DNA from 2 places in the Pantoea brenneri genome. Region 2 is predicted to be linked to the other one. Evidence: predicted binding sites of a transcription regulator. Region 2 holds the regulator's gene; the other holds the start of a gene.
What was found. Region 2 encodes PhoB, which activates phosphate uptake and scavenging genes when phosphate is short. Its sites were predicted from a motif close to CTGTCATAAAACTGNCNNAT; they were not measured.
Positions count from the first base shown of each region.

Region 1 (14,802 bases), on a different contig from region 2:
CTCCAGCGCGGTGCGGCTGATCTTCTCCGCTACGTCACCAATCCGTTCCAGCTCAGAAATGGTTTTGATGATCGCCATCACCAGCCGCAAATCGATAGCGGTTGGTTGACGTTTGGCGATGATGCGCACGCAGGCCTCATCAATCTCCACTTCCATCATGTTGACCTTTTGGTCGCCGTCGATCACCCGCTGCGCCAGTTCACCATCGAGGTTATGCATCGCGGTGATGGCGTCGGTCAGCTGCTGCTCGACCATGCCACCCATGATCATCACCTGGGTGCGAATGTGCTCCAGCTCGGCATTGAACTGACCGGAGATATGTTTGTTCAGATTCAGATTATCCATGGCGATCTCCTGTCAAATCAGCCGTAGCGGCCGGTAATGTAGTCTTCAGTTTGCTTCTGTGCCGGCTTGGTGAACAGCGTGTCGGTATCGCTGAATTCAATCAGTTCGCCCAGATACATAAATGCGGTGTGGTCGGAGCAGCGTGCGGCCTGCTGCATGTTGTGCGTCACGATCACCACGGTGTAGTCCTGCTTCAGCTCGGTAATCAGCTCTTCAATACGCCCGGTTGAAATCGGGTCGAGCGCCGAACAGGGTTCATCCAGCAACAGCACTTCCGGGCGAATCGCGATACCGCGGGCGATGCACAGACGCTGCTGCTGACCACCGGAGAGACTGTAACCGCTCTGATGCAGCTTGTCTTTGGTTTCGTTCCACAGCGCGGCTTTAGTCAGCGCCCACTGGACCCGTTCGTCCATATCGGCACGTGACAGCTTCTCAAACAGGCGAACACCGAAGGCGATATTGTCATAAATCGACATCGGAAACGGCGTCGGCTTCTGAAACACCATGCCGACCCGGGCGCGCAGCAGCGCGATATCCTGTTGCGCCGCCAGAATGTTGTCGCCGTCCAGCAGGATATCGCCTTCAGCCCGCTGATCCGGGTAGAGCGAGTACATTTTATTGAAGGTCCGCAGCAGGGTCGATTTACCACAGCCGGATGGCCCGATAAATGCGGTGACCTGATTTTTGGCGATATCCAGATTGATATTCTTTAACGCGTGAAACTTACCGTAATAGAAGTTCAGATTACGGACCTGAATTTTATCGGCTGATGCAGTCGCGATACTCATTGCTCGTCTCTCTTATACGGCGCCGCGCAGGGCAGCGCCGGAAGTTAACCGTGTTTACCTTTGGCAAAAATCACCCGCGCTACGATATTCAGCAGCAGCACGCACAAGGTAATAATCAGTACGCCAGCCCAGGCCAGGCTCTGCCATTCGGCGAACGGGCTCATGGCGAACTTAAAGATGGTGACCGGCAGATTCGCCAGCGGCTGCATCATGTCGGTGCTCCAGAACTGGTTCGACAGCGCGGTAAACAGCAGCGGCGCGGTCTCACCAGCGATGCGGGCAATCGCCAGCAATACCCCGGTGATAATGCCGGAGACCGACGCCTTCAGGGTGATGGCGGAGATCATCTTCCACTTCGGCGTGCCCAGCGCATAAGCCGCTTCACGCATGCTGTCCGGCACCAGCCGCAGCATGTTCTCGGTGGTACGAATTACGATCGGCACCTGGAGCAGCGCCAGCGCAATCACCCCGGCCCAGCCGGAGAAGTGCTGCATCTGCGACACCACAATGGTGTAGACAAACAGCCCGACCACAATCGACGGCGCTGACAGCAGAATGTCGTTAATAAAGCGGATCACTTCCGACAGAAACGACTTGCGGCCATATTCCGCCAGGTAGATGCCGGCCATGATGCCCAGCGGCGTGCCGAAGAAGGTCGACCAGAAAATCAGTAATCCGCTGCCCGCTAAGGCGTTCGCCAGGCCGCCGCCGGCAGTATTCGGTGGCGGCGTTGATTCGGTGAACAGCGACCACGACAGGCCATCAAGGCCGCGTGATACGGTGGTGAACAGGATCCACACCAGCCAGAACAGACCAAATGCCATGGTCAGCAGCGACAGCGTCAGCGCTATCTTGTTTTTGGTGCTGCGCCAGGACTGCATCTTACGACGGGATGCGTCGAGTTCGGCGCGCGCCTGAACTTCAATGGTGGTCATGATCGCGCTCCTTCACTTTTCGCCAGCCGCATAATCATCAGTTTTGAAATCGCCAGCACGATAAAGGTAATCACAAACAGAATCAGACCCAGCTCCATCAGCGCCGCCACATGCACGCCGGATTCCGCTTCAGCGAACTCATTGGCGAGGGCGGAGGTGATGCTGTTGCCCGGCATAAACAGCGACGGGCTATCGAGCTGGTAGGTGTTGCCGATAATAAAGGTCACCGCCATGGTTTCACCCAGTGCGCGGCCCAGTCCCAGCATCACGCCCCCTATCACACCGTTTTTGGTGAAGGGCAGCACGATACGCCAGATCACTTCCCAGGTGGTGCAGCCGATGCCGTAGGCCGACTCTTTCATCATCACCGGCGTCTGCTCAAACACATCGCGCATCACGGAGGCGATGTAGGGGATGATCATGATCGCCAGAATCACGCCAGCGGCCAGAATACCGATACCGAATGCCGGACCGGAGAACAGCTCACCGACAATCGGAATGCCTGACATCACGTCGTTGACCGGCGTCTGGAAATATTCAGCAAACAGCGGCGCAAACACGAACAGGCCCCACATGCCATAGACAATGCTGGGGATCGCGGCCAGCAGCTCAATGGCGGTACCCAGCGGGCGACGCAGCCAGCCTGGCGCGAGTTCGGTCAGGAACAGCGCAATACCAAAACTGACCGGCACGGCAATAATCAGCGCGATGATAGAGGTGACGAGGGTGCCGTAAATCGGTACCAGCGCACCAAATTGTTCGTTGGGGGCATCCCAGGTTTTGGTCCACAAAAAGGAGAAACCAAACTTCTGAATGCTTGGCCACGAGGAGATGATCAGGGAGACGATAATGCCGCCCATCAGCAACAGGACGATCAGCGCGGCAAGCTTGACCAGCGCACCAAATATTCTGTCACCTTGCTTGCCTGGGGCTTTGAATGCCGGCTTGGTTGCAGCCATAGAAGTCTCAGTCTTCAGGAGTTATCAGGGCGGCAGTACGCCGCCCGTTGGGTCTGACCGAACCGGAATCCGGCCAGGGTCGGTCAATTACTGATAAAGCGCCTTACCAGAACTGTCTTTGATATTGGCTTTCCATGCAGCGCGAATCTGCTCGGTCACGCTCTCTGGCAGGGCGGCATAATCCAGCGCGGTAGCGGTTTTGCTGCCGTTTTTGTATGCCCAGTCAAAGAACTTCAGCACTTCGCTGCCTTTGGCCGCATTAGCCTGATCTTTGTAAACCAGGATAAAGGTGGTGGAAGAGATAGGCCAGGCATCCGCGCCTTTCTGGAAGGTCAGGTCCTGAGCAAAAGATTTGCTCCAGTCTGCGCCTTTCGCCGCGTTGCTGAAGCTGGTTTCGCCTGGGGCGACCGGCTTGCCATCGGCGTCCATCAGTTTGGTGTAGGTCAGGTTGTTCTGTTTGGCGTAGGCGTATTCCACATAGCCGATTGAACCCGGCAGACGCTGTACAAACGCAGCCACGCCGTCGTTGCCTTTGCCACCCAGACCGACCGGCCAGTTTACGGTGTTGCCTTTACCGATTTTGCTGTTCCAGTCCGGGTTCACTTTCGCCAGGTAGCTGGTGAAGACAAACGAAGTACCGGAACCATCAGCGCGGCGTACCACGTTGATATTAGTCTCTGGCAGTTTCACGCCCGGGTTCAGTTTAGCTATCGCCGGATCGTTCCACTTTTTGATGGTGCCGAGGTAGATGTCGCCGACGGTTTTACCGTCCAGCGTCAGTTCACCTGATTTGATGCCCGGCAGGTTAACCGCCAGCACCACGCCGCCGATTACCGTCGGGAACTGGAACAGGCCATTTTTCTGCAGATCTTCATCTTTCATTGGCGCATCGGACGCACCGAAATCGACGGTTTTGGCGATGATTTGTTTCACGCCACCAGATGAACCGATGCCCTGGTAGTTAACTTTGCTACCGGTGGCTTGCTGATACTCTGCTGCCCACTTGGCATAAACCGGCGCCGGGAACGTCCCGCCTGCGCCCGTCAAATCGGTGGCCGCAAAAGCAGATACCGCGCTGACTGCAAAGGTGGCGGCGAGGATTCGGGCTACGGTGCTACGCATCAGTGTCATGTTCCCTCCAGGGGAGAAAATTCAGGCTCGGGGCCGTTTTAGTAAGAGTCAGTGATTGCTGCAGGAGGGAAAATAGGACAGTTTGATGACAGTGAAATGTACGAAATATGACAGTTATATGACAGCGGGCAAAAATGAAGCGGGCCCGCGACCGGGCCCACTTTGTTATTCTACGGTAACCGATTTCGCCAGGTTACGCGGCTGATCGACGTCAGTGCCTTTGATCAGCGCGACGTGATACGACAGTAGCTGCAACGGCACGGTATAGAAGATTGGCGCAATCACCTCTTCAACGTGGGGCAGCGGGATAATCTTCATCCCGTCACTGTCGCTGAAGCCCGCATCCTGATCGGCAAACACATACAGCAGACCGCCGCGTGCCCGCACCTCTTCGATGTTGGATTTGAGCTTCTCCAGCAGTTCGTTGTTGGGTGCCACCACGATCACCGGCATATCGGCATCAATCAGCGCCAGCGGGCCGTGCTTCAGCTCGCCCGCCGCATAGGCTTCGGCGTGAATGTAGGAGATCTCCTTCAGCTTCAGCGCCCCTTCCATGGCGATCGGATACTGATCGCCGCGGCCGAGGAACAGCGCATGATGCTTATCTGAGAAGCCCTCTGCCAGATTTTCAATCAGCTTATCCTGCGCCAGCATCTGTTCGATCCGGCTGGGCAGCGCCTGCAGCGCATGGACAATCTCATGCTCGGTTTCCGCCGCCATGCCTTTCAGCCGGCCCAGCTTCGCCACCAGCATCAGTAACACTGCCAGCTGCGTAGTAAAGGCTTTGGTCGAGGCAACACCGATTTCGGTGCCCGCTTTGGTCATCAGCGCCAGATCAGATTCCCGCACCAGCGACGAACCGGCCACGTTACACACCGCCAGGGAACCGAGATAGCCCAGCTCTTTGGAGAGACGCAGCGCTGCCAGGGTGTCGGCCGTTTCGCCCGATTGCGATAAGGTGATCAGCAGGCTGTTTTTCCGCACCGCCGACTTGCGGTAGCGAAACTCAGAGGCGATCTCGACATCACACGGAATATTGGCCAGCGACTCAAACCAGTAGCGTGACACCATGCCGGAGTTATACGAGGTACCGCAGGCGATAATCTGGATATGCTCCACCTGCGCCAGCAGCGCTTCTGCACCTGCGCCCAGCTCGCTGAGATCGACCTGGCCGTGACTGAAACGGCCGCTCAGGGTGCTTTTCAGCGCCATCGGCTGCTCGTAGATCTCTTTCTGCATGTAATGGCGGTAGATGCCTTTGTCACCGGCATCATACTGCAGGGTCGATTCGATCTCTGCGCGCGTCACCGGTTTACCAGTACGATCAACGATGGTCACATCGCGACGGCTGATTTCCGCGATATCACCCTCTTCCAGATAGATGAACCGACGCGTCACCGGCAGCAGCGCCAGCTGATCGGAGGCAATAAAGTTCTCGCCCACGCCACGGCCAATCACCAGCGGGCTGCCGGAGCGTGCCGCCACCAGCAGCGACGGATCGCGGCTGTCCATGATCACCATGCCATAGGCGCCGCGCAGTTGCGGGATGACGCGTAGCACCACTTCACGCAGCGTTCCGCCCTGCTTCTGCTCCCAGTGAACCAGATGCGCCACCACTTCGGTGTCGGTTTCAGAGGCAAACACGTAACCACGCTCGATCATCGCAGCGCGCAGCGGCTCATGGTTTTCAATGATGCCGTTGTGCACGATAACGATGTGCTCAGAAACGTGCGGATGCGCATTGGCTTCCGACGGTTCGCCGTGCGTTGCCCAACGCGTATGGGCAATACCGGTGCCGCCAATCAGCGGCTGCTGTTCGGCTGCATCGGCCAGCTTCTGCACTTTCCCTAAACGTCGCAGGCGCGTAACGTGCCCCTGACGATCGACCACGGCCAGACCGGCCGAATCATATCCGCGATACTCAAGACGACGCAGGCCTTCCAGCAGAATTTCTGCGATATCGCGTTGTGCTACTGCACCAACAATTCCACACATAATGATGTTTTCCTGACTACATGGCTGTTCGCCACTTTCGTTGTCATGCGACCTGATATCCGGCTTTGCCGGTTCCCCGAGCCTTGTAGAGAGTGGGGATTATAGTTTTGGCACTGCATCGGCCCGCATGAAGCGGGCCGTTAAAATTATTTTTTCTTCTGTGGGCGCTGCCAGTCCGCTTTGTGATTCTGCTCTTTACGGTTGTAGACCAGTCCCGCTTCGGTGACATCTTTCATGATGGTGGTGCCCGCCGCAATGGTAGCACCTGCCGCCACGCTGACCGGCGCCACCAGCTGGGTGTCCGAGCCGACAAACACGTTATCACCGATCACGGTTTTTGATTTATTCGCGCCATCATAGTTGCAGGTAATGGTGCCGGCCCCGATGTTGACGTTAGCGCCGATCTCCGCGTCGCCCAGATAGGAGAGGTGACCCGCTTTCGAACCTTCGCCCAGACGGGCTTTTTTCATCTCAACGAAGTTGCCGACATGGGCGGCATGTGCCAGCTCACTGCCGGGACGCAGTCGGGCGAAAGGTCCGACGGTACAGGCGCTGGCCAGATTCGCATCCTCGATCACCGAATAAGGGCTGATTTCACAATCGTCGCCAATCACGCTGTTTTTGATGATGCAGCCCGCGCCGATTTTTACCCGATCGCCCAGCGCCACCTGACCTTCAATGATGACGTTGGTGTCGATTTCCACATCCCGGCCGTGGGTCAGGGTACCGCGCAGGTCAAAGCGGGCCGGATCGCGCAGCATCACGCCCGCCAGCAGCAGGCGCTCAGCCTGTTCAGTCTGATAAGTGCGTTCCAGCGTTGCCAGCTGCAGACGATTATTCACACCATCGGTCTCACTGATGCGCGTCGGATGAACCGCCTCAATCACCCGGCCTTCCTGATGCGCCAGCGCGATGATATCGGTGATGTAGTATTCACCCTGCGCGTTATTGTTGGTGAGCTGCGCCAGCCAGCGTTTCAGATCGCCGCCGTTGGCGATCAGGATACCGGTGTTGATTTCAGTGATTTGCAGCTGCTCTGGCGTGGCATCTTTCTGCTCGACGATGCCGACAATGGTGCCGTTCTCGCGCACGATGCGGCCATAGCCGGTCGGATTCTCCAGCACCACGGTGAGCAGGCCGATGCCGCCCTGCGGTTTGGCCTCACGCAGGCGCTGTAACGTCGCTTCAGCGATCAGCGGTACGTCGCCGTAGAGCATCAGAATGTCTTCATCGTCAGCGAAGCAGGGCGCGGCCTGCTGCATGGCGTGGCCGGTGCCGAGTTGTTCGGCCTGCAGCACCCAGTTGAGGGCGCTGTCGGTGAGGGTGGCTTTAAGACGATCGCCGCCGTGACCATAAACCAGATGCACCTGCTGCGCGCCCAGCCCTTTGGCCGCGTCAATCACATGCTGCACCATCGGCTTGCCTGCCAGCGTATGCAGAACTTTTGGCATATCGGAATACATACGGGTGCCCTTGCCAGCGGCAAGGATCACCACACTCATCGCACTGTTAGACATAACTATCCTGAGTGAATTTTTACGGGTGAAAGTAAAACGGTTTGAGGGTGAGATTACTACATTTTTCTCAGGCCGAAATTAGGCGGGAGGGCGCAGATGACCCGGCAGGCAAAAAAAATGCCAGCCCGGAGGCTGGCATTTCGTGACGCATAAAGCTGGATTACATCGCTTTTTTGGTCAGTTCGATCACGCGCAGTTTAGCAATGGCTTTCGCCAGCTCGGCAGAGGCCTGAGCATAGTCCACGTCACCGTGGCTGCTGTTCATGTGCTCTTCTGCTTTGCGTTTCGCTTCCAGGGCGCGGGCTTCGTCCAGATCGGTACCGCGAATAGCGGTATCGGCCAGAACGGTGCTGCTGCCCGGCTGCACTTCCAGCACGCCGCCAGAGAGGTAGATAAACTCCTCTTCGCCGTGCTGTTTCACGATACGGATCATTCCAGGCTTAATGGCAGTCAGCAGCGGCGCATGGCCAGGGAAAATCCCTAACTCACCTTCGCTACCTGACACCTGAATTTTCTGTACCAGACCAGAGAACAACTGACTCTCTGCGCTGACCACATCCAGGTGATAAGTCATAGCCATAATATTCCTCCCGGGAAACCGTTATTACAGTTTCTTCGCTTTTTCCACGGCTTCTTCGATGGCACCAACCATGTAGAAGGCCTGCTCTGGCAGGTGATCAAACTCACCTTCCATGATGCCTTTAAAGCCACGGATAGTGTCTTTCAGCGTAACGTACTTGCCCGGAGAACCGGTGAAGACTTCCGCAACGAAGAACGGCTGAGACAGGAAACGCTGAATCTTACGCGCACGTGCCACCAGCAGTTTATCTTCTTCAGACAGCTCGTCCATACCGAGGATGGCGATGATGTCTTTCAGCTCCTGGTAACGCTGCAGCAGTGACTGAACGCCACGCGCTACGTCGTAGTGCTCCTGACCCACAACCAGTGGATCCAGCTGACGGCTGGTGGAATCCAGCGGGTCAACGGCCGGGTAGATACCCAGAGAGGCGATCTGACGGCTCAGCGTTACCGTTGAGTCTAAGTGCGCAAAGGTGGTTGCTGGTGACGGGTCAGTCAGGTCATCCGCAGGGACGTAAACGGCCTGTACGGAAGTGATTGAACCGGTCTTGGTGGAGGTAATACGCTCCTGCAACACACCCATCTCTTCGGCCAGCGTTGGCTGGTAACCTACCGCAGATGGCATACGACCCAGCAGTGCAGAAACTTCGGTACCGGCCAGGGTATAACGGTAGATGTTATCGATGAACAGCAGAACGTCGCGGCCTTCATCACGGAATTTTTCCGCCATGGTCAGACCGGTCAGTGCCACGCGCAGACGGTTACCCGGCGGCTCGTTCATCTGGCCATACACCAGGGCAACTTTGTCGATAACGTTGGAGTCGGTCATTTCGTGGTAGAAGTCGTTACCCTCACGAGTACGCTCACCCACACCGGCAAACACTGAGTAACCTGAGTGTTCAGCCGCGATGTTACGGATCAGTTCCATCATGTTGACGGTTTTACCTACACCCGCACCACCGAACAGACCCACTTTACCGCCCTTGGCGAACGGACACATCAGGTCGATAACCTTGATGCCGGTTTCCAGCAGTTCCTGCGAGTTAGACTGATCTTCATAAGAAGGTGCCGCGCGGTGAATAGAGGCGATCTCTACTGCGCTGCCATCTTCTTCTTTCAGCTCGCCTTTCATGTCGATTGGCTCGCCGAGAACGTTCATGATACGGCCCAGGGTCGCTTTACCGACCGGAACCTGAATCGGTTTCTGCAGGTCGTTGACGCTCAGACCACGCTTCAGGCCGTCAGACGTACCCATTGCAATGGTACGGACCACGCCGCCGCCCAGCTGCTGCTGAACTTCCAGCACCAGACGCGCATCACCATTCATAACCTCGAGGGCACTGTACACTTGCGGTACCGCGTCCTGAGGGAATTCGACGTCAACAACGGCGCCGATAATCTGGACAATCTTTCCAGTTGCCATCTTGAATCCTCTACCTAATTCCAAACCTGGTTAAACCGCGGAGGCCCCCGAGACGATCTCGGTAAGTTCCTGGGTGATGCTGGCCTGACGAGCTTTGTTGTACACCAACTGCAGCTCTTTGATCAGATTTCCGCCGTTATCGGTTGCGGCTTTCATCGCCACCATACGTGCGGCCTGCTCACTGGCCAGATTTTCCACCACACCCTGATAAACCTGCGATTCGACGTAACGACGCAGCAGGGTATCCAGCAGCGCTTTCGGATCGGGTTCGTACAGGTAATCCCAGGTCTTCGCCTTCATCTCTTCTTCACCTTCCGCTGGCGGTAACGGCAGCAGTTGGGTAATGGTCGGAGTCTGAGACATGGTGTTATTGAACTTGTTACTGACGATCATCAGTTTGTCGATGCGGCCTTCATCATAAGCCTGCAACATCACTTTTACCGGGCCAATCAGGTCAGACAGGGTAGGTTTATCGCCCATGCCGCTGACTTGCGCCACGATGTTGCCACCAACAGAACTGAAGAATGACGCCCCTTTAGAACCGATAATCGACAGATCGCTCTGCACGCCTTTATCGGACCAGGACTTCATATCTGCCAGTACTTTCTTGAACAGGTTAATGTTCAAACCACCACAAAGCCCGCGGTCAGTTGAAACGACCAGGTAGCCGACGCGCTTAACGTCGCGCTCTTGCAGGTAAGGGTGCTTGTATTCCAGATTACCCAACGCAAGGTGACCAATCACTTTGCGCATGGTGTCTGCATACGGACGGCTGGCCGCCATGCGTTCCTGCGTTTTACGCATCTTGGAGGCGGCGACCATTTCCATCGCTTTGGTGATCTTCTGCGTGTTTTTCACGCTTCCGATCTTGCTTCGTATCTCTTTTGCGCCGGCCATTAGCTTCTCCTCAAAGCCTTGCGGCCTGCCTTTTCAGACAAGCCGCCAGACATTACCAGGACTGGGTTGCTTTAAACGTATCGATCAGGCCTTTCAGCTTGGCTTCGATATCGTTGTTGTAGTTACCCGACTGGTTGATTTCAGCCATCAGCTCGGCGTGATCGCGATCGGCGAAGGCCAGCAGTGCAGCTTCGAAGCTGCCAATTTTTGCCAGCTCAACGTCGTTCAGATAGCCACGCTCGGCCGCGAACAGAACCAGACCCTGCTGCGCGACTGACATCGGCGCATACTGTTTCTGCTTCAGCAGCTCGGTGACTTTCTGACCGTGGCTCAGCTGTTTACGGGTTGCATCGTCCAGATCAGAGGCGAACTGCGAGAACGCCGCCAGTTCACGATACTGTGCCAGCGCGGTACGGATACCACCGGACAGTTTCTTGATGATCTTGGTCTGTGCAGCACCACCAACACGCGATACCGAAATACCTGGGTTAACCGCCGGACGAATACCGGAGTTGAACAGGTTCGATTCCAGGAAGATCTGACCATCAGTAATCGAGATTACGTTGGTCGGAACGAACGCAGAAACGTCGCCCGCCTGGGTTTCGATGATCGGCAGTGCAGTCAGTGAACCGGTTTTACCTGTCACGGCACCGTTAGTGAAACGCTCAACATAATCAGCGCTTACGCGTGATGCACGTTCCAGCAGACGGGAGTGGAGATAGAACACGTCACCAGGGAATGCTTCACGACCTGGTGGACGGCGCAGCAGCAGAGAGATCTGACGGTAAGCAATTGCCTGCTTAGAGAGATCATCATAAACGATCAGCGCATCTTCACCGCGGTCACGGAAGTATTCACCCATCGCACAGCCTGCGTACGGAGAGAGATACTGCAGGGCAGCAGATTCAGAAGCAGAGGCCACCACAACAATGGTGTTCTGCAGCGCGCCATGCTCTTCCAGCTTGCGAACCACGTTAGAGATGGTTGAGGCTTTCTGACCAATCGCAACGTAGACACACTTGATGCCCGAGTTGCGCTGGTTGATGATCGCATCGATCGCCATCGCGGTTTTACCGGTCTGACGGTCACCGATGATCAGCTCACGCTGGCCACGGCCGATTGGAATCATCGCATCGACCGACTTATAACCGGTCTGAACCGGCTGGTCGACTGACTGACGGTCGATAACGCCTGGTGCAATCACTTCAACCGGTGAGAAACCGTCGTTGTCGATTGCGCCTTTACCGTCGATTGGTGCACCCAGGGTGTTCACCACACGGCCCAGCAGACCACGGCCTACCGGTACTTCCAGAATACGGCCAGTACACTTCACCTTCATGCCTTCGGCGAGGTCAGCGTAAGGACCCATTACCACTGCACCTACTGAGTCACGCTCGAGGTTCAGGGCAATCGCGTAACGGTTGCCCGGCAGGGCAATCATCTCACCCTGCATCACATCGGCCAGGCCGTGTACGCGGATGATACCGTCACTTACAGAAACAATCGTACCTTCGTTGTGAGCTTCACTCACGACATTGAACTGAGCAATGCGCTGCTTGATCAGTTCGCTGATTTCGGTGGAATTCAGTTGCATATGCTCCAGTCCCCTTAAGACTGCAAGACGTCAGCCAGACGGTCAAGACGGCCGCGTACGCTGCCATCAATAACCAGATCACCCGAACGGATGATCACGCCTGCCATCACAGACTTATCAATTTTGCAATTCAGCTTAACTTTGCGTGACAGACGTTTTTCCATCGCGGCGCTGATTTTATTCAGCTGGTCGTCACTCAGCGTACTGGCGGAGATAACATCAACTTCTGCGGTGGCTTCATAAGCGTCACGCAGGTCGATGAATTGGGCCAGTACTGCCGGAAGCGCTGTCAAACGTCCGTTTTCCGCCATCACCTTAATCAGGTTCTGCGCGGGTTCATCCAGTTGATCACCACAGACTGCGTTAAACGACGCTGCCAACGCTTCGGGTGCTAACGCACCTGAAAGAAGATCAGCCATCTGTTCATTGCGAGCCACTTCTGCGGCAAACGCCAGCATCTGTTGCCAGCGTTCAATACTTTGATGCTCAACAGCAAAGTCAAAAGCTGCTTTGGCGTAGGGGCGAGCTACAGTAATCAGATCAGACATCAGCCCCTCCCTCCTTACAGTTCAGCGACCAGTTTATCAACGATGTCGCTGTTAGCAGCTTCATCCACGGAACGTTCGATGATCTTCTCGGCACCGGCCATAGCCAGCAACGCGACTTGCTTACGCAGTTCTTCACGAGCACGTTTGCGTTCGGCGTCAATCTCAGCCTGCGCTTGTGCCACGATGCGAGCACGTTCGTTATCAGCTTCGGTTTTGGCTTCGTCCAGAATCTGCGCGCGACGCTTGTTCGCTTGCTCGATAATGACCTGAGCGTCTTCTTTAGCTTTTTTCAGCTGGTCGGTCGCATTAGCCTGCGCGAGATCCAAATCTTTCTTCGCGCGTTCAGCAGAAGCAAGGCCTTCAGCAATTTCTTTCTGGCGCTTTTCGATGGCAGCCATAATCGGCGGCCATACGTACTTCATGCAGAACGCGACAAACAGGATGAACGCGATGGCCTGGCCGAGGATTGTTGCATTAATGTTCACAGCACAATGCCTCTAATTGAGTATTTAACTTTTCTGCCGTTATCAACGATAAGCGGCAGAATCCGTTCACCCTTGCACACTGTGCGCTGAGTGAACACAGGAGCTTTAGGCGACAGCAAACATCACGTAGAGACCCAGACCAACAGCGATCATCGGGATTGCATCCACCAGACCCATTACAACAAAGAACTGCGTGCGCAGCAGAGGAATCAGGTCAGGCTGACGAGCAGCGCCTTCCAGGAATTTTCCTCCGAGGATGCCGATACCGATCGCAGCACCGATTGCCGCCAGGCCCATCATCACAGCGGCAGCCATGTACAGCAGATCCATATTCAGGTTTTCCATGACAGTCTCCAGTTTGTTTCAGTTAAATGCTCCCTTCATCTTCCGGGCCGCGGCCTGATGGCCGACACCCGGAATAGAGAGGGAAAGTAGTGTTGAGAAAAAAATCAATGTTCTTCAGATGCCATCGACAGATAGACAATCGTGAGGACCATGAAAATGAAAGCCTGTAGCGAAATGATCAGGATGTGGAAAATGGCCCACGGCACATTCAGCACCCACTGCGACCACCACGGCAACAGACCGGCAATAAGGATAAAGATCAGCTCACCCGCATACATGTTGCCGAACAGTCGTAAACCGAGAGAAACCGGTTTAGACAGCAGGCTCACACCTTCCAGAATCAGGTTGATCGGGATGAAGATCGGGTGGTTAAAAGGCTGCAGCGTCAGCTCTTTCGTGAAGCCGCCAATGCCTTTCATTTTGATGCTGTAGAACAGAATCAAAATAAAGACGCCCAACGCCATAGAGAGCGTGATGTTCACGTCTGCAGACGGCACGACGCGCAGCGCCGGCAGGCCCAACCAATGCTCGCCGATATACGGCAGCAGATCGATTGGCAGCAGATCCATGAAGTTCATCAGGAAGACCCAGACAAAAATTGTCAGCGCCAGCGGGGCGATAAGTTTGCTCTTACCGTGATACATGTCGCGCACGTTGTCATCAACGAAGCCGACAACCAGTTCGATAGCCGCTTGTAATTTCCCTGGCACACCGCTGGTAGCTGTTTTAGCTACTTTACGGAACAACACCAGGAAGATGAATCCCAGCACCAGAGAGAAAAACATGGAATCGATATTTAATACCCAGAACGTCGCGGGAGCGTCGTGCGGATTCACTAACTCGAAAGTACGCAGGTCCAGCTGAAGGTTATTCAGATGGTGTCCTATGTATTCTTGCGGAGTAGAGATTTCTCCTGCAGCCATGATGCCTCTTACCCTTTGTTGTTAATTACCGCCGGTGCCAGCATTTGTACCACCAGCACCGATAACCAGGTTATTCCGACCGGCCAGAAAACCGCCCCGAATAGACCCAACGCCACAATGAGCAAAATGATGGTCGCGAACACTTTGGCTATTTCACCCAAAGCGAAGCTCCACGCGACTCGCCCCGAAGCCGGGGTTTGCCCCTGCAGGCGCCAGGCTAAAAACAAAAACAACACGTTCGGCAGCCAGGCTGCCGCTCCGCCAGCTACAGCAGAGACGCCCCAGGTGACATCTTTCAGGGCAAAGAGTGCGCCGATGATGACGATTGTCACCAG
Region 1 covers NZ_JBCGBG010000006.1:195,546-210,347, forward strand. The annotation lists gene phoU (phosphate signaling complex protein PhoU) at 1-345, opposite strand, end outside; gene pstB (phosphate ABC transporter ATP-binding protein PstB) at 363-1,136, opposite strand; gene pstA (phosphate ABC transporter permease PstA) at 1,181-2,071, opposite strand; gene pstC (phosphate ABC transporter permease PstC) at 2,068-3,030, opposite strand; gene pstS (phosphate ABC transporter substrate-binding protein PstS) at 3,118-4,161, opposite strand; gene glmS (glutamine--fructose-6-phosphate transaminase (isomerizing)) at 4,327-6,156, opposite strand; gene glmU (bifunctional UDP-N-acetylglucosamine diphosphorylase/glucosamine-1-phosphate N-acetyltransferase GlmU) at 6,303-7,673, opposite strand; gene AABB92_RS19375 (F0F1 ATP synthase subunit epsilon) at 7,834-8,253, opposite strand; gene atpD (F0F1 ATP synthase subunit beta) at 8,278-9,675, opposite strand; gene atpG (F0F1 ATP synthase subunit gamma) at 9,706-10,572, opposite strand; gene atpA (F0F1 ATP synthase subunit alpha) at 10,625-12,166, opposite strand; gene atpH (F0F1 ATP synthase subunit delta) at 12,181-12,714, opposite strand; gene atpF (F0F1 ATP synthase subunit B) at 12,729-13,199, opposite strand; gene atpE (F0F1 ATP synthase subunit C) at 13,305-13,544, opposite strand; gene atpB (F0F1 ATP synthase subunit A) at 13,649-14,467, opposite strand; gene atpI (F0F1 ATP synthase subunit I) at 14,476-14,802, opposite strand, start outside.
Region 1: a site for PhoB is predicted at 4,267-4,286, ahead of pstS (phosphate ABC transporter substrate-binding protein PstS). Genes of this name have one in related genera too.

Region 2 (14,802 bases):
CTCCGCTGCTGTGGGTGCCGGCAATCACGGCGTGCTGGCCGCTGCGGCCACTGGCCTGAGCGATTTTATTCATACCCGTGGCGGCGACGTTGACCGCATCTTTGGCATCAGCGGCATCGATCCGGAGCGGCTGACCAGCCCGACGCTTAGCCTCGGGCTGGTCAACTACTGTCGGGTGTTGGAAGAGGCGGCACGACACTCCGGTTTTGATAACTTCGGTTTGCACTACGGCAGGCAGTTTAAACCGCAGTCATTAGGCCTGATTGGCTATATCGGACTCTGCTCGGCCACGCTGGAGCAGGCGCTGCACAACGTAGTTAATGCCTTTCCGTGGCATCAGCACGACACGCTGACCCGGCTGGTGGACAAAGGCGAGTGCTGGCGGCTCGACTATCAGGTCCGTCACGGCGCTATTCTGTCGCGCCGTCAGGATGCGGAGCTGACGCTGGGCATGTTGATGAATCTGATTCGCCATGCGGCAGGCAAAAACTGGGCGCCGCGTGAAGTTCACTTTGAACATCCGCGCCCGGAACAGTGGCACGATCACGGTAAAGTGTTCGATGCCCCAATCTGGTTCGATCAACCGTTTAACTCGCTGGTGATCCCGAAGCGCGATCTGCTGCGCAGCATGCCGGACAGCGATCCGATGTTGCTGATGGTGATGCAGGATGCGATTCGCCGGCTTAACCGGGCCGCCTCGCAGCAGAGCCTGGCAGAGCAGGCGCGCTCACAGGTTAATCTGTCGCTGATGCAGGGCGAACCGGTGCTGGAAGAGGTGGCCGATAAACTGGGGCTATCGAGCTGGTCGCTGCAGCGGCGGCTGCGTGAAGAGGGCTGCAGCTTTACTGCGCTGGTGGATCAGGTTCGCTGCGAAATGGCCACTCACTATCTGCAGCAGAAGCAGCTGCCGATCTCTGAAATGGCGCTGCTGCTGGGTTATTCAGAAGTCAGCGCCTTCTCGCGCGCCTTTCGTCGCTGGTTTGGCATCAGCCCGCGTCAGTGGCGGCAGCATGGGCTGGCAAGCTAGTCTGGCGCGGCGCAAAGCCAAACCACGCCGGTTGGGTACGCACCGGTGGTGGCGGCAATCCCTGCGTCTGTGCTGCCAGCTGCCACGCCCGTAAGCACAACGCTTCATCTCCCTGAGTCTGCGTCACCGCATAGCGTCCACTCTGTTGCCACTCCAGCCGGACCAGGCATTGCTGGCCCGCATAGCGCGACGCATCGCTGAATTGCTGATTCAGTCGGTGCTGCATTTGATTAGTCCACTGACAGGATGCACTGTCGGGATCCTTCATCGGCTGACACAGGTTGGCGACGCTATCCCGTTGCTGTGGTTCAGAATGCTGACAGCCACTGAGCAGGGCGGCGATAATAACGCCCGGCAATATTTTCGAAATTACATTAATTAAATTCATTGAACTGACCAATTCTGATTAAAGTTCTGTTCTGCTGTTGCCGACAGTCTACAGACCGGACTGGCGAATGCTATGGCATTACTCCGACTGTCGGCAGAACCAGAATTTACCGCCCCGAGCGCGGTTTCTTATTATTTATTCATGGATTAGAAATGCAGAGAAAATATGCCGTTGCGGCACTCACCTTATTAAGTGCTTCACTGATCAGCGGTTGCGCCACCGAATCATCCCGAGCCATTGAGGCACCTCAGGTCCGCGCGGCCAGCCAGCCCGCTTACCAGGGCGTGCGCAGTCCGATTGCCGTCGGTCAGTTTGATAACCGCTCTTCGTATATGAACGGCATCTTCTCCGATGGCGTTGACCGGCTGGGCAATCAGTCAAAAACCATTCTGATCACCCACCTGCAGCAGACTAACCGCTTCAGCGTGCTCGACCGCAGCAACCTGAAAGAGTTAGAGCAGGAAGCGGACTTCAGGCGCAGCCAGCAAAATATCAAAGGCGCGAACTACATCATCACCGGTGATATCACTGAGTTTGGCCGCAAAGAAGTCGGCGATCAGCAGCTGTGGGGCATTCTCGGTCGGGGTAAGAGCCAGATCGCCTACGCCAAAGTTAATCTCAACGTGGTGGACGTCACCACCTCCGAGGTAGTGTTCAGCGCGCAGGGCGCAGGCGAATACCAGCTTTCTGCCCGGGAAATCATCGGCTTTGGCGGTACCAGCAGCTACGACTCGACGCTGAACGGCAAAGTCATGGATCTGGCGATTCGTGAAGCGGTCGATCATTTAGTGGATGGAATCAACAGCGGCGCCTGGCGTCCGGCTAAATAAGGAAGCAGTAAATGAAAATGATCACACTGGGCGGCCTGCTGATGGCGGCTGCGCTGCTGGCTGGCTGTGCGCCGAAAACGCCGAAAACCCTCTACTACTGGGGCGATTATCAGCAGCAGATTTACAGCTACTACCAGAAAGATAGCGATCCGCAGAAGCAGATCGACGCGCTGAATCTGGATGTTGAAAAAGCCCGTGCGGTAAACCAGCCGGTCGCGCCAGGGCTGCACGCTCAGCTCGGCCTGCTGTACGCCAAAACCGGTGATACCAATAAAGCCTTTAGCCAGTTCGCCATGGAAAAGCAGCTGTTTCCGGAAGCCGGCCCTTACATGGATTTTCTGATGAGTGACAAACAAGGAGTGACCCGGTGAAAAAACTGATTGCCCTGGGCGGCGCACTGGCCGTGCTGCTGCTGACCGGCTGTGCGCAGCACAAAAAACCGTATGACTACAGCGCGTTTCGCGCCAGCAAACCTGCGTCGATTCTGGTGTTACCGGCCGAAAACAAAGCTCCGGATATTAATGCCGCTCACAGCCTGACCTCGCTGGTGACCCAGCCGCTGGCCGAAGCGGGTTACTACGTGTTTCCGGTGGCGGTAGTGGAAGAGACTTTCCAGCAGAATGGCCTGACCAGCGGCAGTGAAATCCAGGCAGTCAGTCCGGCTCGCCTGAATAAGATCTTTCACGCCGACAGCGCGCTCTATATCTCGATCACCGATTACGGCAGCAGCTACCGGGTGATCGACAGCGTGACCACCGTGTCAGCAACCGCGCGGCTGGTTGATCTGCGTAGCGGCAAAGAGATCTGGCAGGGTTATGCCACCGCCAGCGACAGTGAACAGGGCAACAATAACAATGGCGGACTGGTCGGCATGCTGGTCAATGCGGCGATTAAACAGATCGCCAACAACGTCAGCGATAAAGCTCACTCGATTGCCGGCCTGACCAGCAATCGCCTGCTGGCGCAGAATGAGCAGGGCGGTTTGCTGACCGGTCCGCGCTACAGGCCGATCAGCGTCCGCTGATCGGCAACAAAGCGGGCGCTGCGGCGCCCGTTATCCCTGCGGCAACTCCAGCTGGCTGTAGCCCAGCCCGTTCATTTTCCGCACCTTGATCTGCACCGGAATCCGCTCTTTCATCGCTTCAACGTGACTGATCACACCGATGGTTTTTCCGCTGGCGTTGAGCGCATCCAGCGCGTCCAGCGCGGTATCGAGCGTTTGCGCATCCAGCGTGCCGAAGCCTTCGTCCAGAAACAGCGATTCGATACGGGTTTTGTGGCTGACCAGATCGGATAACGCCAGCGCCAGCGCCAGGCTGACGAGGAAGCTCTCGCCACCGGAGAGGGTGCGGGTATCGCGCGCCGTGTCAGCCTGCCAGGTATCCACCACGTCCAGCTCCAGCAGATCCTGCGCCCGACGCTGCAGCAGATAACGGCCATGCAGCCGGTCGAGCTGACGGTTGGCGAGCGCCACCAGGTGATCCAGCGTTAAGCCCTGGGCAAAGCGCCGGAACTTGTCGCCGCTGGCGGAGCCAATCAGATCGTTGAGCAGTCCCCACTGCGCCAGCACCGTTTCATCCTCTGCAATCTGTGTCATCAGGCTCTGCTGCTGCTGGCGCAGGCTGGCATCGCTCTGTAGCTGTTGCTGTATCTGGCCCTGCTGGCTGGCATTGTCACGAAGCGCCAGCCGCAACTGTTCCAGCTGCTGCGCCAGCGCCTCAGCCGAGGCTGGCATCGCAGCGGGCTGCGCCTGCTGGTGCGCCGCCTGCCGCTGATGCAGATCCGCCAGCCGCGTCTGTTGCTGCTGATGGTGCTGATCGATCTGCTGTAGCTGTTGACGCAGCTGCTGGGCGGTCTGCTCATCCAGCAGCGCGGCGCGCAACGTGGCTTCATCACGGAAACCGGCGGCCGTCAGCGCCTGCAGCAGTGTCTGTTCCGCCTCAGCCAGACGGGTGACGAGCTGCTGCTGCTGGCTCTCCAGCACCGCCAGCTGGCCCTGCAGGCTGCTGACTCCGCTTTGCGCCCGCTGTAACCCCTCCTGCTGCTGTGCGAGCTGCGCCTCATGCTGGCGGATGCTGGCCTGCATCTGCTGGCGGGCCACGGTGACCTCGCGATCGCCAAACAGGGCCTGACGCTGCTGGCGCATCTCGTCGAGCCGGGTTTGATGATGGTGAAGTTGCTGCTGCTGAGTAGTCAGCTGCTGCTGTTCACGTTCAGCCTGTTGTTGCAGCGCGGTCAGCTGAGTTTCGCCGCGCAGCAGCTGCGGCTGCAGGTTAGCGAGTAATTGCTCACTTTCCTGCCAGCGCTGCCAGCGGGACTGCTGAACAGCCAGCCAGGATTCTCGTTCAGCGGCGGCAGGCAGGCTCAGGCCATGCTGGCTGAACTGCTGCTGTACCGCGTCCTGCAACTGCTGCCAGCTCGCCTGTTCCTGCTGCTGGCGCTGTTGCAGCGCGCTCAGCGCCTGCTGCAGGTTATCCAGCGACTGCTGTGCCAGCTGTTCGGCCTGCAGATGCTGCTGCCAGGCCTGCGACTGCTGAAGATGGTGATCTTTTGCCGCCTGACGGGCCTGCTCAGCCGCCTCCAGCGCCTGCCGCTGCTGCTCAAGCTGCTGTTCGCGTTGATTTTGCTGCTGCTGCCACTGGGTCAGTGCGTCGCGATCTGACAGGGTGAAGGTAAGTGCCAGCTCACCGCTGAGCGCCTGCCATTGCTGCTCCAGACCAACAAGCTGCCGCTGGGTTTCGGCAATGTCGTCGCGCAGCGTCTGCTGCTGGATCGCCGACTGCTTTAACTGTTCGTTTTTGGCGGTACCCGCCTCGCGTAGCGCATCGACCTGCTGTTGCAGGGCAGCGCGTCGCTGTTGATTGGCGCTGATTTCCAGCGTGCTGTAGCTGGCGACTGCCGGATGCGTGCAGGAGCCGCACAGCGGACAGGGCTGGTCTGGTGTGAGCCGGGCGCGATACTGCGAAAAATCGGCAATCTGCTGCTCCAGCGCGCAGATTTTATCGACATCATCCAGCTGCTGTTTCTCGCGTTTCCATCTTTCGCGCAGGCTGTGTAATTCCGCCTCCGCCTGCTGGTGAGCTTTTTCCAGCCCGGCCAGCTGCTGCTGGCGCTGACCAAGCTGCTGATGCAGCGGGTGCCACTGGGTAGAAAGCAGTAACAGCTGCTGCCGCGCCGCGCGGCGACTGTGCAGCTGGCTCAGCGCCTCTCGCAGCGCGGCTGGCGGATGCTGCTTCTGCAGCGAAGTTAGTACTTGCTCCGCTTGCAGCAGCGCCTGAGCGGCGGCCTGCTCAGCCTGCTGGCGTGGTAATGCCTGCTTAGCCTGCTGTTCCCGTTCTGCTTGCTGCGCCGCGATTTTCTGCTGTTGTTGCTGCTGCTGTTGCGCCAGTCCGGCGAGGGTCGCCTCGCGCTGCGCCAGCTGGGCAAATCGTTCCTGCCACAGCGGCAGCGATGCGCCCCATTGCGCCATATCGGCTAACTGCTGACGCAGGGTTTGCTGCTCCGCGATCGCCTGTTGTAAGACGGTAAGCTGGTGAGTCTGATCGGTCAGCATACGTTGAGTCTGATCGCACTGCTGCTGCTGGCGATCTTTTTCCTGCTGCTGCTGCGTCAGCTGCTGTTGCAGCGCCTGCAGTGACTGATCCAGCGGCATCACCTGTTCGGTCAGCAGGCTCTCCTGTTGCTGCTGTTGCTGGCGTGCCTGTTCCGCCGCGGCCTGGGCGGTGGCATAGTGCTGCTGCTGGCGTTGCTGTTCAGCCAGCGCCTGCTGGTGTGCGTCGGACAGCTGCTGCTGCTGACTGCGTACCTCACGCAGCGCATTCGCCCGTTCGTCACGCTGCTGCAGGGTAGCCCGCAGCTTTTCAGCCGGTTCGCTGCGCGCCAGCCGCTGTCGGTCCGCTTCAGCGGCCTGCGCCGCCGCCTCCGCCTGTTGCAGCGCCTGGCGGGTCTGCGCGATATCCTGCTGGAGCTGCTGCGCCTGTTGCTGCCACTGCTGCTGCTGCTGGGCGTGCTGATAGTCACGGCTCAGCGTCTGTTCCGCCGCGCTCAGTTGCAGCATCTGCTGTTGCAGCGCGGTGCGCGTGTCGTCATCCAGCAGCGCCATGGCTCCCGCCCGGCTGCGCAGCAGGTCGAGCGCGGTTTTTGCCTCTTTGTGACGTTCATAGATTGCGGCGGAAATCTGGCCGTAAATTTCGGTGCCGGTCAGCTCTTCCAGCAGTTCGGCCCGTTCGCTGGCTTTGGCGTTGAGGAAGGCGGCAAACTGCCCCTGGGACAGCATCATTGAGCGGGTAAAACGCTCAAAGTCGAGGCCGGAAAGGGTCTCAATCAGCCTCAGTTTGTCACCGACCTTGTCGGCGACGATGGTATCGTCGGCACAGCGCGCCAGCTCAACCCGCGGCGCCTGCAGTTTGCCGTCGGCGGTGCCGCGTGCGCGGTTCTGGCTCCAGAAGGCGCGCCAGGCTTCGCCTTTGATCTCAAATTCCACTTCAGCCAGACACTCGGCGCAGTCGCGGGTCATCAGCGCATTCTGGCTTTGGGAGATGGCGCCGAGACGCGGCGTCTGGTGATAGAGCGCCAGGCAGATGGCATCCAGCAGCGTGGTTTTGCCTGCGCCAGTGGCACCGGTAATCGCGAACAGCCCGTTACTGGCGAAGGGTTCAGCGCGGAAATCGATAAACCATTCACCGCGCAGTGCATTAAGGTTTTTAAACCGTAGCGTGAGGATCTTCATTGTGGTTCCTCAATGTCGGCCAGCGTCTGGCGGAACAGGGTGGTCATCTGATCGATCTGCTGCGGTTGCAGTTCACTATCCAGCGCCAGGCGACGGGCAAACACCTCTTCCACTTTCAGTTCGCTCAGGGTTTCGTTATCGAGTCGCGCCAGGCTGTGCTGACGCTGCTCGCGGCTGCGGCGTAACAGCAAAACCTCAACCGGCAGTTCTGCGGTCAGGGTTTCCACCTGACGCTGCAGATCGCTGAGGTACTCCTGAGTGGTGACTTCAATATCCAGCCAGGTCGGTTTTTCCTGCTGCATGTCGCTGAAATCGCTGAGCTGCTGCGCGATCTGCGCCAGTGAACCTTTCAGCACCTGCATCGGCTGCACCTGCGGCACCACCAGCGGCGTCACCGCTTGCAAACCGCGCGGGGTGAAGTCCAGCAGGAAGACGCTTTTTTCACTGCCCAGTTCATCAAAACTGAGTGGAATCGGCGAGCCGCTGTAACGAATGTGCTCAGTGCCCGCCACCCGCTGAGCGCGGTGAATGTGGCCGAGCGCGATGTAATCCACGTCCGGGAACGCGGAGGCCGGGAAGGCGTCCAGCGTGCCGATATAGATGTCACGCACCGAGTCGCTCTGGCTGACGCCGACGGTGGTGAGGTGACCGGTAGCCACGATTGGCAGAGCCGGCTCCAGCGCCCGCGCAGCAGCCACGCGCTGCTGATAATGGTGAGCAATCGCCTCCAGCAGCGAGGTCTGCTTGTCGCGTCCGGACTGTCCGGCGCGGCTGCGCAGAATATCGCGCGGTCGCAGATAAGGAATGGCGCACAGCAGCACGCCCGGCTCGCCCTGACGGGTGGTGAGCAGCAGCACATCGCTGTTGGTCTGAGGCGTGGCGATCACCCGGGTATTCAGGCAGGCGAGCAGTTCGCGTGACTCATTGAGCGTCGCCACCGAGTCGTGATTGCCCGCCAGCACAATCAGCTGACAGCCGCTGGGCTGCAGCGCCACCACAAAGCGGTTGAACATTTCGCGCGCGTAGCTGGGCGGGGTGCCGGTATCGAACAGATCGCCCGCAACGATTAACGCATCCACCTGATGCTGTTCAATCTGGATCAACAACCAGTCAAGAAACGCCTGATGTTCCGCCGCCCGACTCTTGTTGTAAAAGAACTGCCCCAGATGCCAGTCCGCAGTATGAATGATGCGCATAAAACTCCCTGCCGTTGTAATTCGCCCGACGATTATACTGGCTCTGCGGCCAAAGCGAAAAATTGTCGCTGCGCTGTCATAATTGATTACCACTGGCCTGAATGAGCGGTTATGTTTTTCATAAAAGTGTCACAAATCTGACGCATAATGGCGCCGCGAATCTCAGTGACAGCCGTCATATCAGCAGGAGTAATAATGGCTAAGCGCATTTTGGTTGTGGAAGATGAAGCCCCAATCCGTGAAATGTTGTGCTTTGTTCTGGAGCAGAACGACTATCAGCCAATTGAGGCGGAAGATTATGACAGCGCAGTGGGTAAGCTGATTGAACCCTGGCCCGATCTGATTCTGCTGGACTGGATGTTACCCGGCGGCAGCGGCATTCAGTTTATTAAGCATCTGAAACGCGAAGCGATGACCCGCGATATTCCGGTGATGATGCTCACCGCACGTGGTGAAGAAGAGGACCGGGTGCGTGGGCTGGAAGTCGGCGCTGACGATTACATCACCAAGCCCTTCTCGCCAAAAGAGCTGATGGCGCGCATCAAAGCCGTCATGCGCCGTATTTCACCGATGGCGGTGGAAGAGGTGATTGAGATGCAGGGACTGAGTCTGGATCCCTCCTCGCATCGGGTGATGTCCGAAACCACGCCGCTGGAAATGGGCCCTACCGAATATAAACTACTGCACTTCTTTATGACGCACCCGGAGCGGGTTTACAGCCGCGAGCAGCTGCTGAACCATGTCTGGGGCACCAACGTGTATGTCGAAGATCGCACCGTCGATGTTCACATTCGCCGTTTACGTAAAGCGCTGGAAGTCTCCGGCCACGATCGCATGGTACAAACCGTCCGTGGAACAGGGTATCGTTTCTCTGCCCGCTACTAAACGGAGTTTTCACCGTGCTGGAACGCCTCTCCTGGAAGAGATTACTGTCAGAACTGCTGCTGGCGTGTCTGCCTGCGCTGCTGCTTGGCCTGCTGTTCGGTTATCTGCCGTGGCTGCTGTTGCTGAGCGTACTGGCGGTGCTGCTGTGGCATTTCCACAACCTGATGCGCCTGTCGCACTGGTTGTGGCTCGATCGCACTATGACGCCGCCGGCTGGGCGGGCCAGCTGGGAACCGCTGTTTTACGGGCTCTACCAGATGCAGTTACGCAACCGGCGGCGGCGGCGTGAACTCGGCAACCTGATTAAACGCTTTCGCAGCGGCGCTGAGTCGCTGCCAGATGCGGTGATCCTCACCACCGAAGAGGGCACCATTTTCTGGTGCAACGGGCTGGCGCAACAGCATCTCGGGCTACGCTGGCCGGAAGATAATGGCCAGAACATCCTCAACCTGCTGCGTTATCCGGAATTCTCGCGCTATATCCGCCAGCGTGACTTCGACAAACCCCTGACGCTGGTGCTGAATAACCAGTACCACATGGAATTTCGCGTCATGCCCTACAGTGAAGGGCAGTGGCTGCTGGTGGCGCGTGACGTCACCCAGATGCACCAGCTGGAAGGGGCGCGCCGTAACTTCTTTGCCAACGTCAGCCATGAACTGCGTACCCCGCTGACGGTGCTGCAGGGCTATCTGGAGATGATGAATGACTCGGTGATGAACGAGCGTTCACGCGGCAAGGCGCTGCATACCATGTCGGAGCAGACGCGCCGCATGGACAGCCTGGTCAAGCAGCTGCTGACGCTGTCGCGGATTGAAGCTGCGCCCGCGATCGATCTGAAAGAGAAGGTCGATGTGCCGGTGATGCTCCGGCTGCTGCAACACGAGGCCGCCACCCTGAGCGGCGGACGTCACGACATCCATTTCCATACCGATCCGCATCTGAAAGTCTTTGGCAACGATGAACAGCTGCGCAGCGCCATCTCCAACCTGGTCTACAACGCGGTAAACCACACGCCGGAGGGCACGCGCATTGATATCAGCTGGCTGCGCAGTAAGCAGGGCGCAACGTTTCGGGTGTGCGATAACGGACCGGGCATTGCGGCTGAACATATTCCCCGTCTCACCGAGCGTTTCTACCGGGTCGATAAGGCGCGATCGCGGGCGACCGGCGGCAGCGGACTGGGGCTGGCGATCGTGAAACATGCCCTGAGCCACCATAATGCGCGGCTGGATATCACCAGCGTGCCGCATCAGGAGACCTGTTTTACCTTTACCTTGCCGGCAAGGTTGATTGTCAGCAGTGGGATGCAGGAGAATGCCCTCCATTAATGGCTGACGGATCTGCTTGATGCGCGCACTTGTTTTGTTGATGGTCATTTTATTGCCGGGCATGGCGCTGGCACAGCCCGGCGCGCTGTCGGGCAACCTTAGCAGCGTCGGGTCTGATACCCTGGGCTACCTGATGACGCTGTGGGGCGAGGATTTCAGTCGGCAGGCTCCGGGCGTCAATGTGCAGGTGCAGGCATCCGGATCGTCGACCGCGCCGACTGCGCTGGCTGCCGGTGCGGCGCAGCTCGGACCGATGAGCCGCCCGATGCAGGCGGATGAACGGCAGGCGTTTGAAGCGCGCTATGGTTATCCTCCGCTGGCGGTACCGGTAGCGATGGATGCGCTGGTGGTGGTGGTCAATCAGCGCAATCCGCTGCAGCAGATAACGCCGCGTCAGCTTGACGCCATTTTCTCGATTACCCGCCTGTGCGGGGCCACCTCGGTGCCGCAACGCTGGGGCGATCTCGGCGCGCGGGCGGCTGAGTGGGCTCACCGGCCGATCCAGCGCTACGGACGCAACTCGGCGTCCGGTACCTGGGGATTCTTCAAGCAGCAGGCGCTCTGTCAGGGTGATTTTCGCAATGACGTAGCCGAATTTCCCGGTTCGGCAGCGGTGGTGCAGGCGGTGGCAGGCAATCCACGCAGCATCGGTTACGCCAGTTTTGGCTTCCACCTCAGCGGCGTAAAGATGCTGGCGGTGGTGAACGATCGGGGTGAGGCTGTGGCACCCGACGCGGACGCAATCCGCAGTGGTCGCTATCCGTGGGCCCGTCCGCTCTATCTGTATGTCAACAAGGCGCCGGGTAAGCCGTTGCCACCGCTGGTCGCAGCCTTCCTGCAGCAGGTGCTCTCGGTGCAGGGACAGCGACGGGTCAGCGAAGCGGGTTATCTGCCACTCTCTGATAGCCAGATGGCGCAGGCGCGCGCGGCGCTTAACTGATCCTCTTCAGACGCGCATTCTGCTCTGCTTGTGTGCTGCGCGCGATGTTTAAGCGAGGGTCTCCAGGCGCGTAGGGCTTTCGCTGTCCGGAACCTGGAAGGTTCACCTTCAGGCGCGCATTCTCTCCTTAACCGCTATGGATGTGCTCCTCTCCCGGCGCGCGCATGTCGCTGCTTATCTGCTGCAAAACCGCGCGGTAGCCCGTCTTATCTGCCAACATGAATTTTCTTCATGGCCTGTGAATTTTCTTCTATTGCAGCGGGCGGCGGCACATGTCATTCTGCGTTCAGACGTATAGCCATCCAGATGGCTATAAATAACAGAGCGCAATTATTTCCTGCTGAAACCATCGGCAGGCGAGACAGGAGTGATCATGCAAAGAAATACCGCCCCGTTCCGTGCTGATACCGTAGGCAGTTTTCTGCGTCCCGCCGCGATTAAGCAGGCGCGTGAGCAGTTCGCCGCTGGCGAAATTGATGCGGCAGCGCTGCGCCAGGTTGAAGATGACGCCATCCGCGATGTGGTCGCCAGACAGCGCGAAAATGGCCTGCAGGTGGTGACCGATGGCGAATTTCGTCGCGGCTGGTGGCACTTCGATTTTTTCTACGGCCTGGATGGTGTGGAAGCTTATGAAGCAGAGCAGGGGATCCAGTTCAACGGCGTGCAGACCAAAGCGCATGGCGTAAAAGTAGTGAGCAAGCTCGGCTTTTCCAGCCATCCGATGCTGGAACACTTTCGCTTCCTGCAAAGCATTGCCGGTGATGCGGTGGCAAAAATGACCATTCCCAGCCCCAGCGTGCTGCACTTCCGCGGCGGTCGCAAAGTGATCGACGCTGAGGTCTATCCGGACCTGGCAGATTATTTTGACGACCTGGCACAGACCTATAAAGACGCCATTAAGGCGTTTTACGCCGCGGGTTGCCGTTATCTACAGCTGGATGACACCGTCTGGGCCTACCTTTGCTCTGAGGATCAGAAACGCGATATCCGGGCACGCGGCGACGATCCGGAAGCGCTGGCGCGGACCTATGCTCAGGTGCTGAACAAGGCGCTGGAAGACAAGCCAGCCGATCTGACCGTTGGTCTGCATGTCTGCCGTGGCAATTTCCGCTCAACCTGGATTTCAGAAGGTGGTTACGAGCCGGTGGCGGAAATCCTGTTTGGCAGCGTCAATGTCGATGCCTTCTTCCTCGAATATGACAATGCCCGTTCAGGCGGTTTCGAGCCGCTGCGCTTCATCAAGCCAGGCCATCAGCAGGTGGTGCTGGGCCTGATCACCACCAAATCCGGTGAGCTGGAAGATCCGGCGCAGGTGAAAGCCCGACTGCAGGAAGCGGCGCAGTATGTCAGCCTCGACCAGATCTGTCTCAGCCCGCAGTGCGGCTTTGCCTCTACCGAAGAGGGCAACAGCCTGAGCGAAGAGCAGCAGTGGCAGAAGATTCGCCTGGTGGTCGATATCGCAAAACAGGTGTGGTAATGCTGTAAACTTGTGCAAACAGGCGCGTAAAACGCGCCTTTTGTGCATTTGTCAGCGGCGTTATGCGGGGAATTCTCGCGGTCTGTTTATTATTTAGGCACATCATCTTGTGTGCCTGGGTTAAAAATTAACGCTATCCACTGGTTGTTACGTAAATAACGGGATAACCTTCTGGTTTTCCGATCCCGTATTGCCTTTCCCCGCTATAAACGTTTTACTTAGCCCCGTTGTCGATCCATCCCTCCGTGAACAGAAAAAAAGCAGCTTAAATCACCTGCGCTTCACCTCACGACGAGCATAATGCGCTGACATTGGCTGGCTGGTCGTGGTTTTAACGCAGCGAGGGGACAACACAAACCCAACTTCCACCGCAACATCAGTGACAGGCCGTATGACACATCGTTTAACCTCGAAAGACATTCTCGCGCTGGGCTTCATGACATTTGCCCTGTTCGTTGGCGCGGGCAACATCATTTTCCCGCCGATGGTTGGCATTCAGTCTGGCGAACACGTCTGGACCGCCGCTATTGGCTTTCTGATCACTGCCGTGGGTCTGCCGGTGATGACCGTGGTAGCGCTGGCGCGCGTCGGCGGCGGCGTGGATGCACTCAGTACCCCAATCGGTAAGGTTGCCGGTCTGGTGCTGGCCACCGTCTGCTATCTGGCGGTCGGGCCACTCTTTGCGACGCCGCGGACGGCCACCGTCTCCTTTGAGATGGGGATTGCCCCGCTGACCGGTGATGGCGCGATGCCGCTGTTTATCTACAGCCTGGTCTATTTTGCGCTGGTGATTGGCGTGTCGCTCTATCCGGGCAAACTGCTCGATACCGTCGGCCATTTCCTTGCGCCGCTAAAAATTGTGGCGCTGACCGTGCTGGGCATTGCTGCGCTGGTGTGGCCAGCGGGCGGCACTATTCCGGCGACGGAAGATTATCAGCGTGCGGCGTTCTCCAGCGGTTTTGTGAACGGCTATCTGACCATGGATACGCTGGGCGCACTGGTGTTCGGCATCGTGATCGTGAACGCGGCCCGTTCACGCGGGGTTGATAATGCCGCGCTGCTGACGCGTTACACCGTTCTGGCCGGCCTGATTGCTGGCGTGGGCCTGACGCTGGTCTACCTGTGCCTGTTTAAACTGGGCTCCGGCAGCGGCGCGCTGGTCGATCAGAATGCGAACGGCGCAGCGATTCTGCACGCTTACGTTCAGCAGACATTTGGCGGTATGGGCAGCTTCTTCCTGGCGGCGCTGATCTTTGTTGCCTGTATGGTAACGGCGGTCGGTCTGACCTGTGCCTGTGCGGAATTTTTTGCGCAATACCTGCCATTGTCGTATAAAACGCTGGTGTTTATCCTTGGTCTGTTCTCGATGGTGGTGTCGAACCTCGGCCTGAGCCACCTGATTCAGATCTCCATCCCGGTCCTGACGGCGATTTATCCGCCTTGTATCGTGCTGGTGGTGCTGAGCTTCACCCTGAACTGGTGGAACAAGAGCAGCCGGATTATTGCGCCAGCAATGCTGATTAGCCTGCTGTTCGGCATTATTGATGCGATTAAAACTACCGGGTTTAAAGCGTTGCTGCCTGCATTCAGTCAGCACCTGCCGCTGGCCGATCAGGGACTTGCCTGGTTGCCGCCATCGCTGGTGATGCTGCTGATTGCCGCCGTGGTGGATCGGGTTAAAGGACGCGAACAGGTTTCCGTTCACTCGTAGCAGATGGCACTGATTTTTCTTTAACCACGGGCTTGCCCGTGGTTTTTTCATTTCACAGGTACAGGTTGTTATGCAAGAAACCAATAAGCTCAAACGCGGACTGAGCACGCGCCACATCCGCTTTATGGCGCTGGGATCGGCGATTGGCACCGGGCTGTTTTACGGTTCCGCCGATGCGATCAAAATGGCCGGACCCAGCGTGCTGCTCGCCTATATTATCGGCGGGGCCGTGGCCTACATCATCATGCGTGCGCTGGGTGAGATGTCCGTCAACAATCCCCAGGCCAGCTC
Region 2 covers NZ_JBCGBG010000001.1:2,173,427-2,188,228, reverse strand. The annotation lists gene qhpR (AraC-like transcriptional regulator QhpR) at 1-1,027, shown strand, start outside; gene AABB92_RS10365 (cell envelope integrity TolA C-terminal domain-containing protein) at 987-1,415, opposite strand; gene AABB92_RS10360 (CsgG/HfaB family protein) at 1,568-2,245, shown strand; gene AABB92_RS10355 (DUF4810 domain-containing protein) at 2,257-2,616, shown strand; gene AABB92_RS10350 (DUF799 domain-containing protein) at 2,613-3,269, shown strand; gene AABB92_RS10345 (AAA family ATPase) at 3,300-6,974, opposite strand; gene sbcD (exonuclease subunit SbcD) at 6,971-8,170, opposite strand; gene phoB (phosphate response regulator transcription factor PhoB) at 8,366-9,055, shown strand; gene phoR (phosphate regulon sensor histidine kinase PhoR) at 9,070-10,383, shown strand; gene AABB92_RS10325 (PstS family phosphate ABC transporter substrate-binding protein) at 10,403-11,323, shown strand; gene AABB92_RS10320 (cobalamin-independent methionine synthase II family protein) at 11,697-12,800, shown strand; gene brnQ (branched-chain amino acid transporter carrier protein BrnQ) at 13,192-14,511, shown strand; gene proY (proline-specific permease ProY) at 14,582-14,802, shown strand, end outside.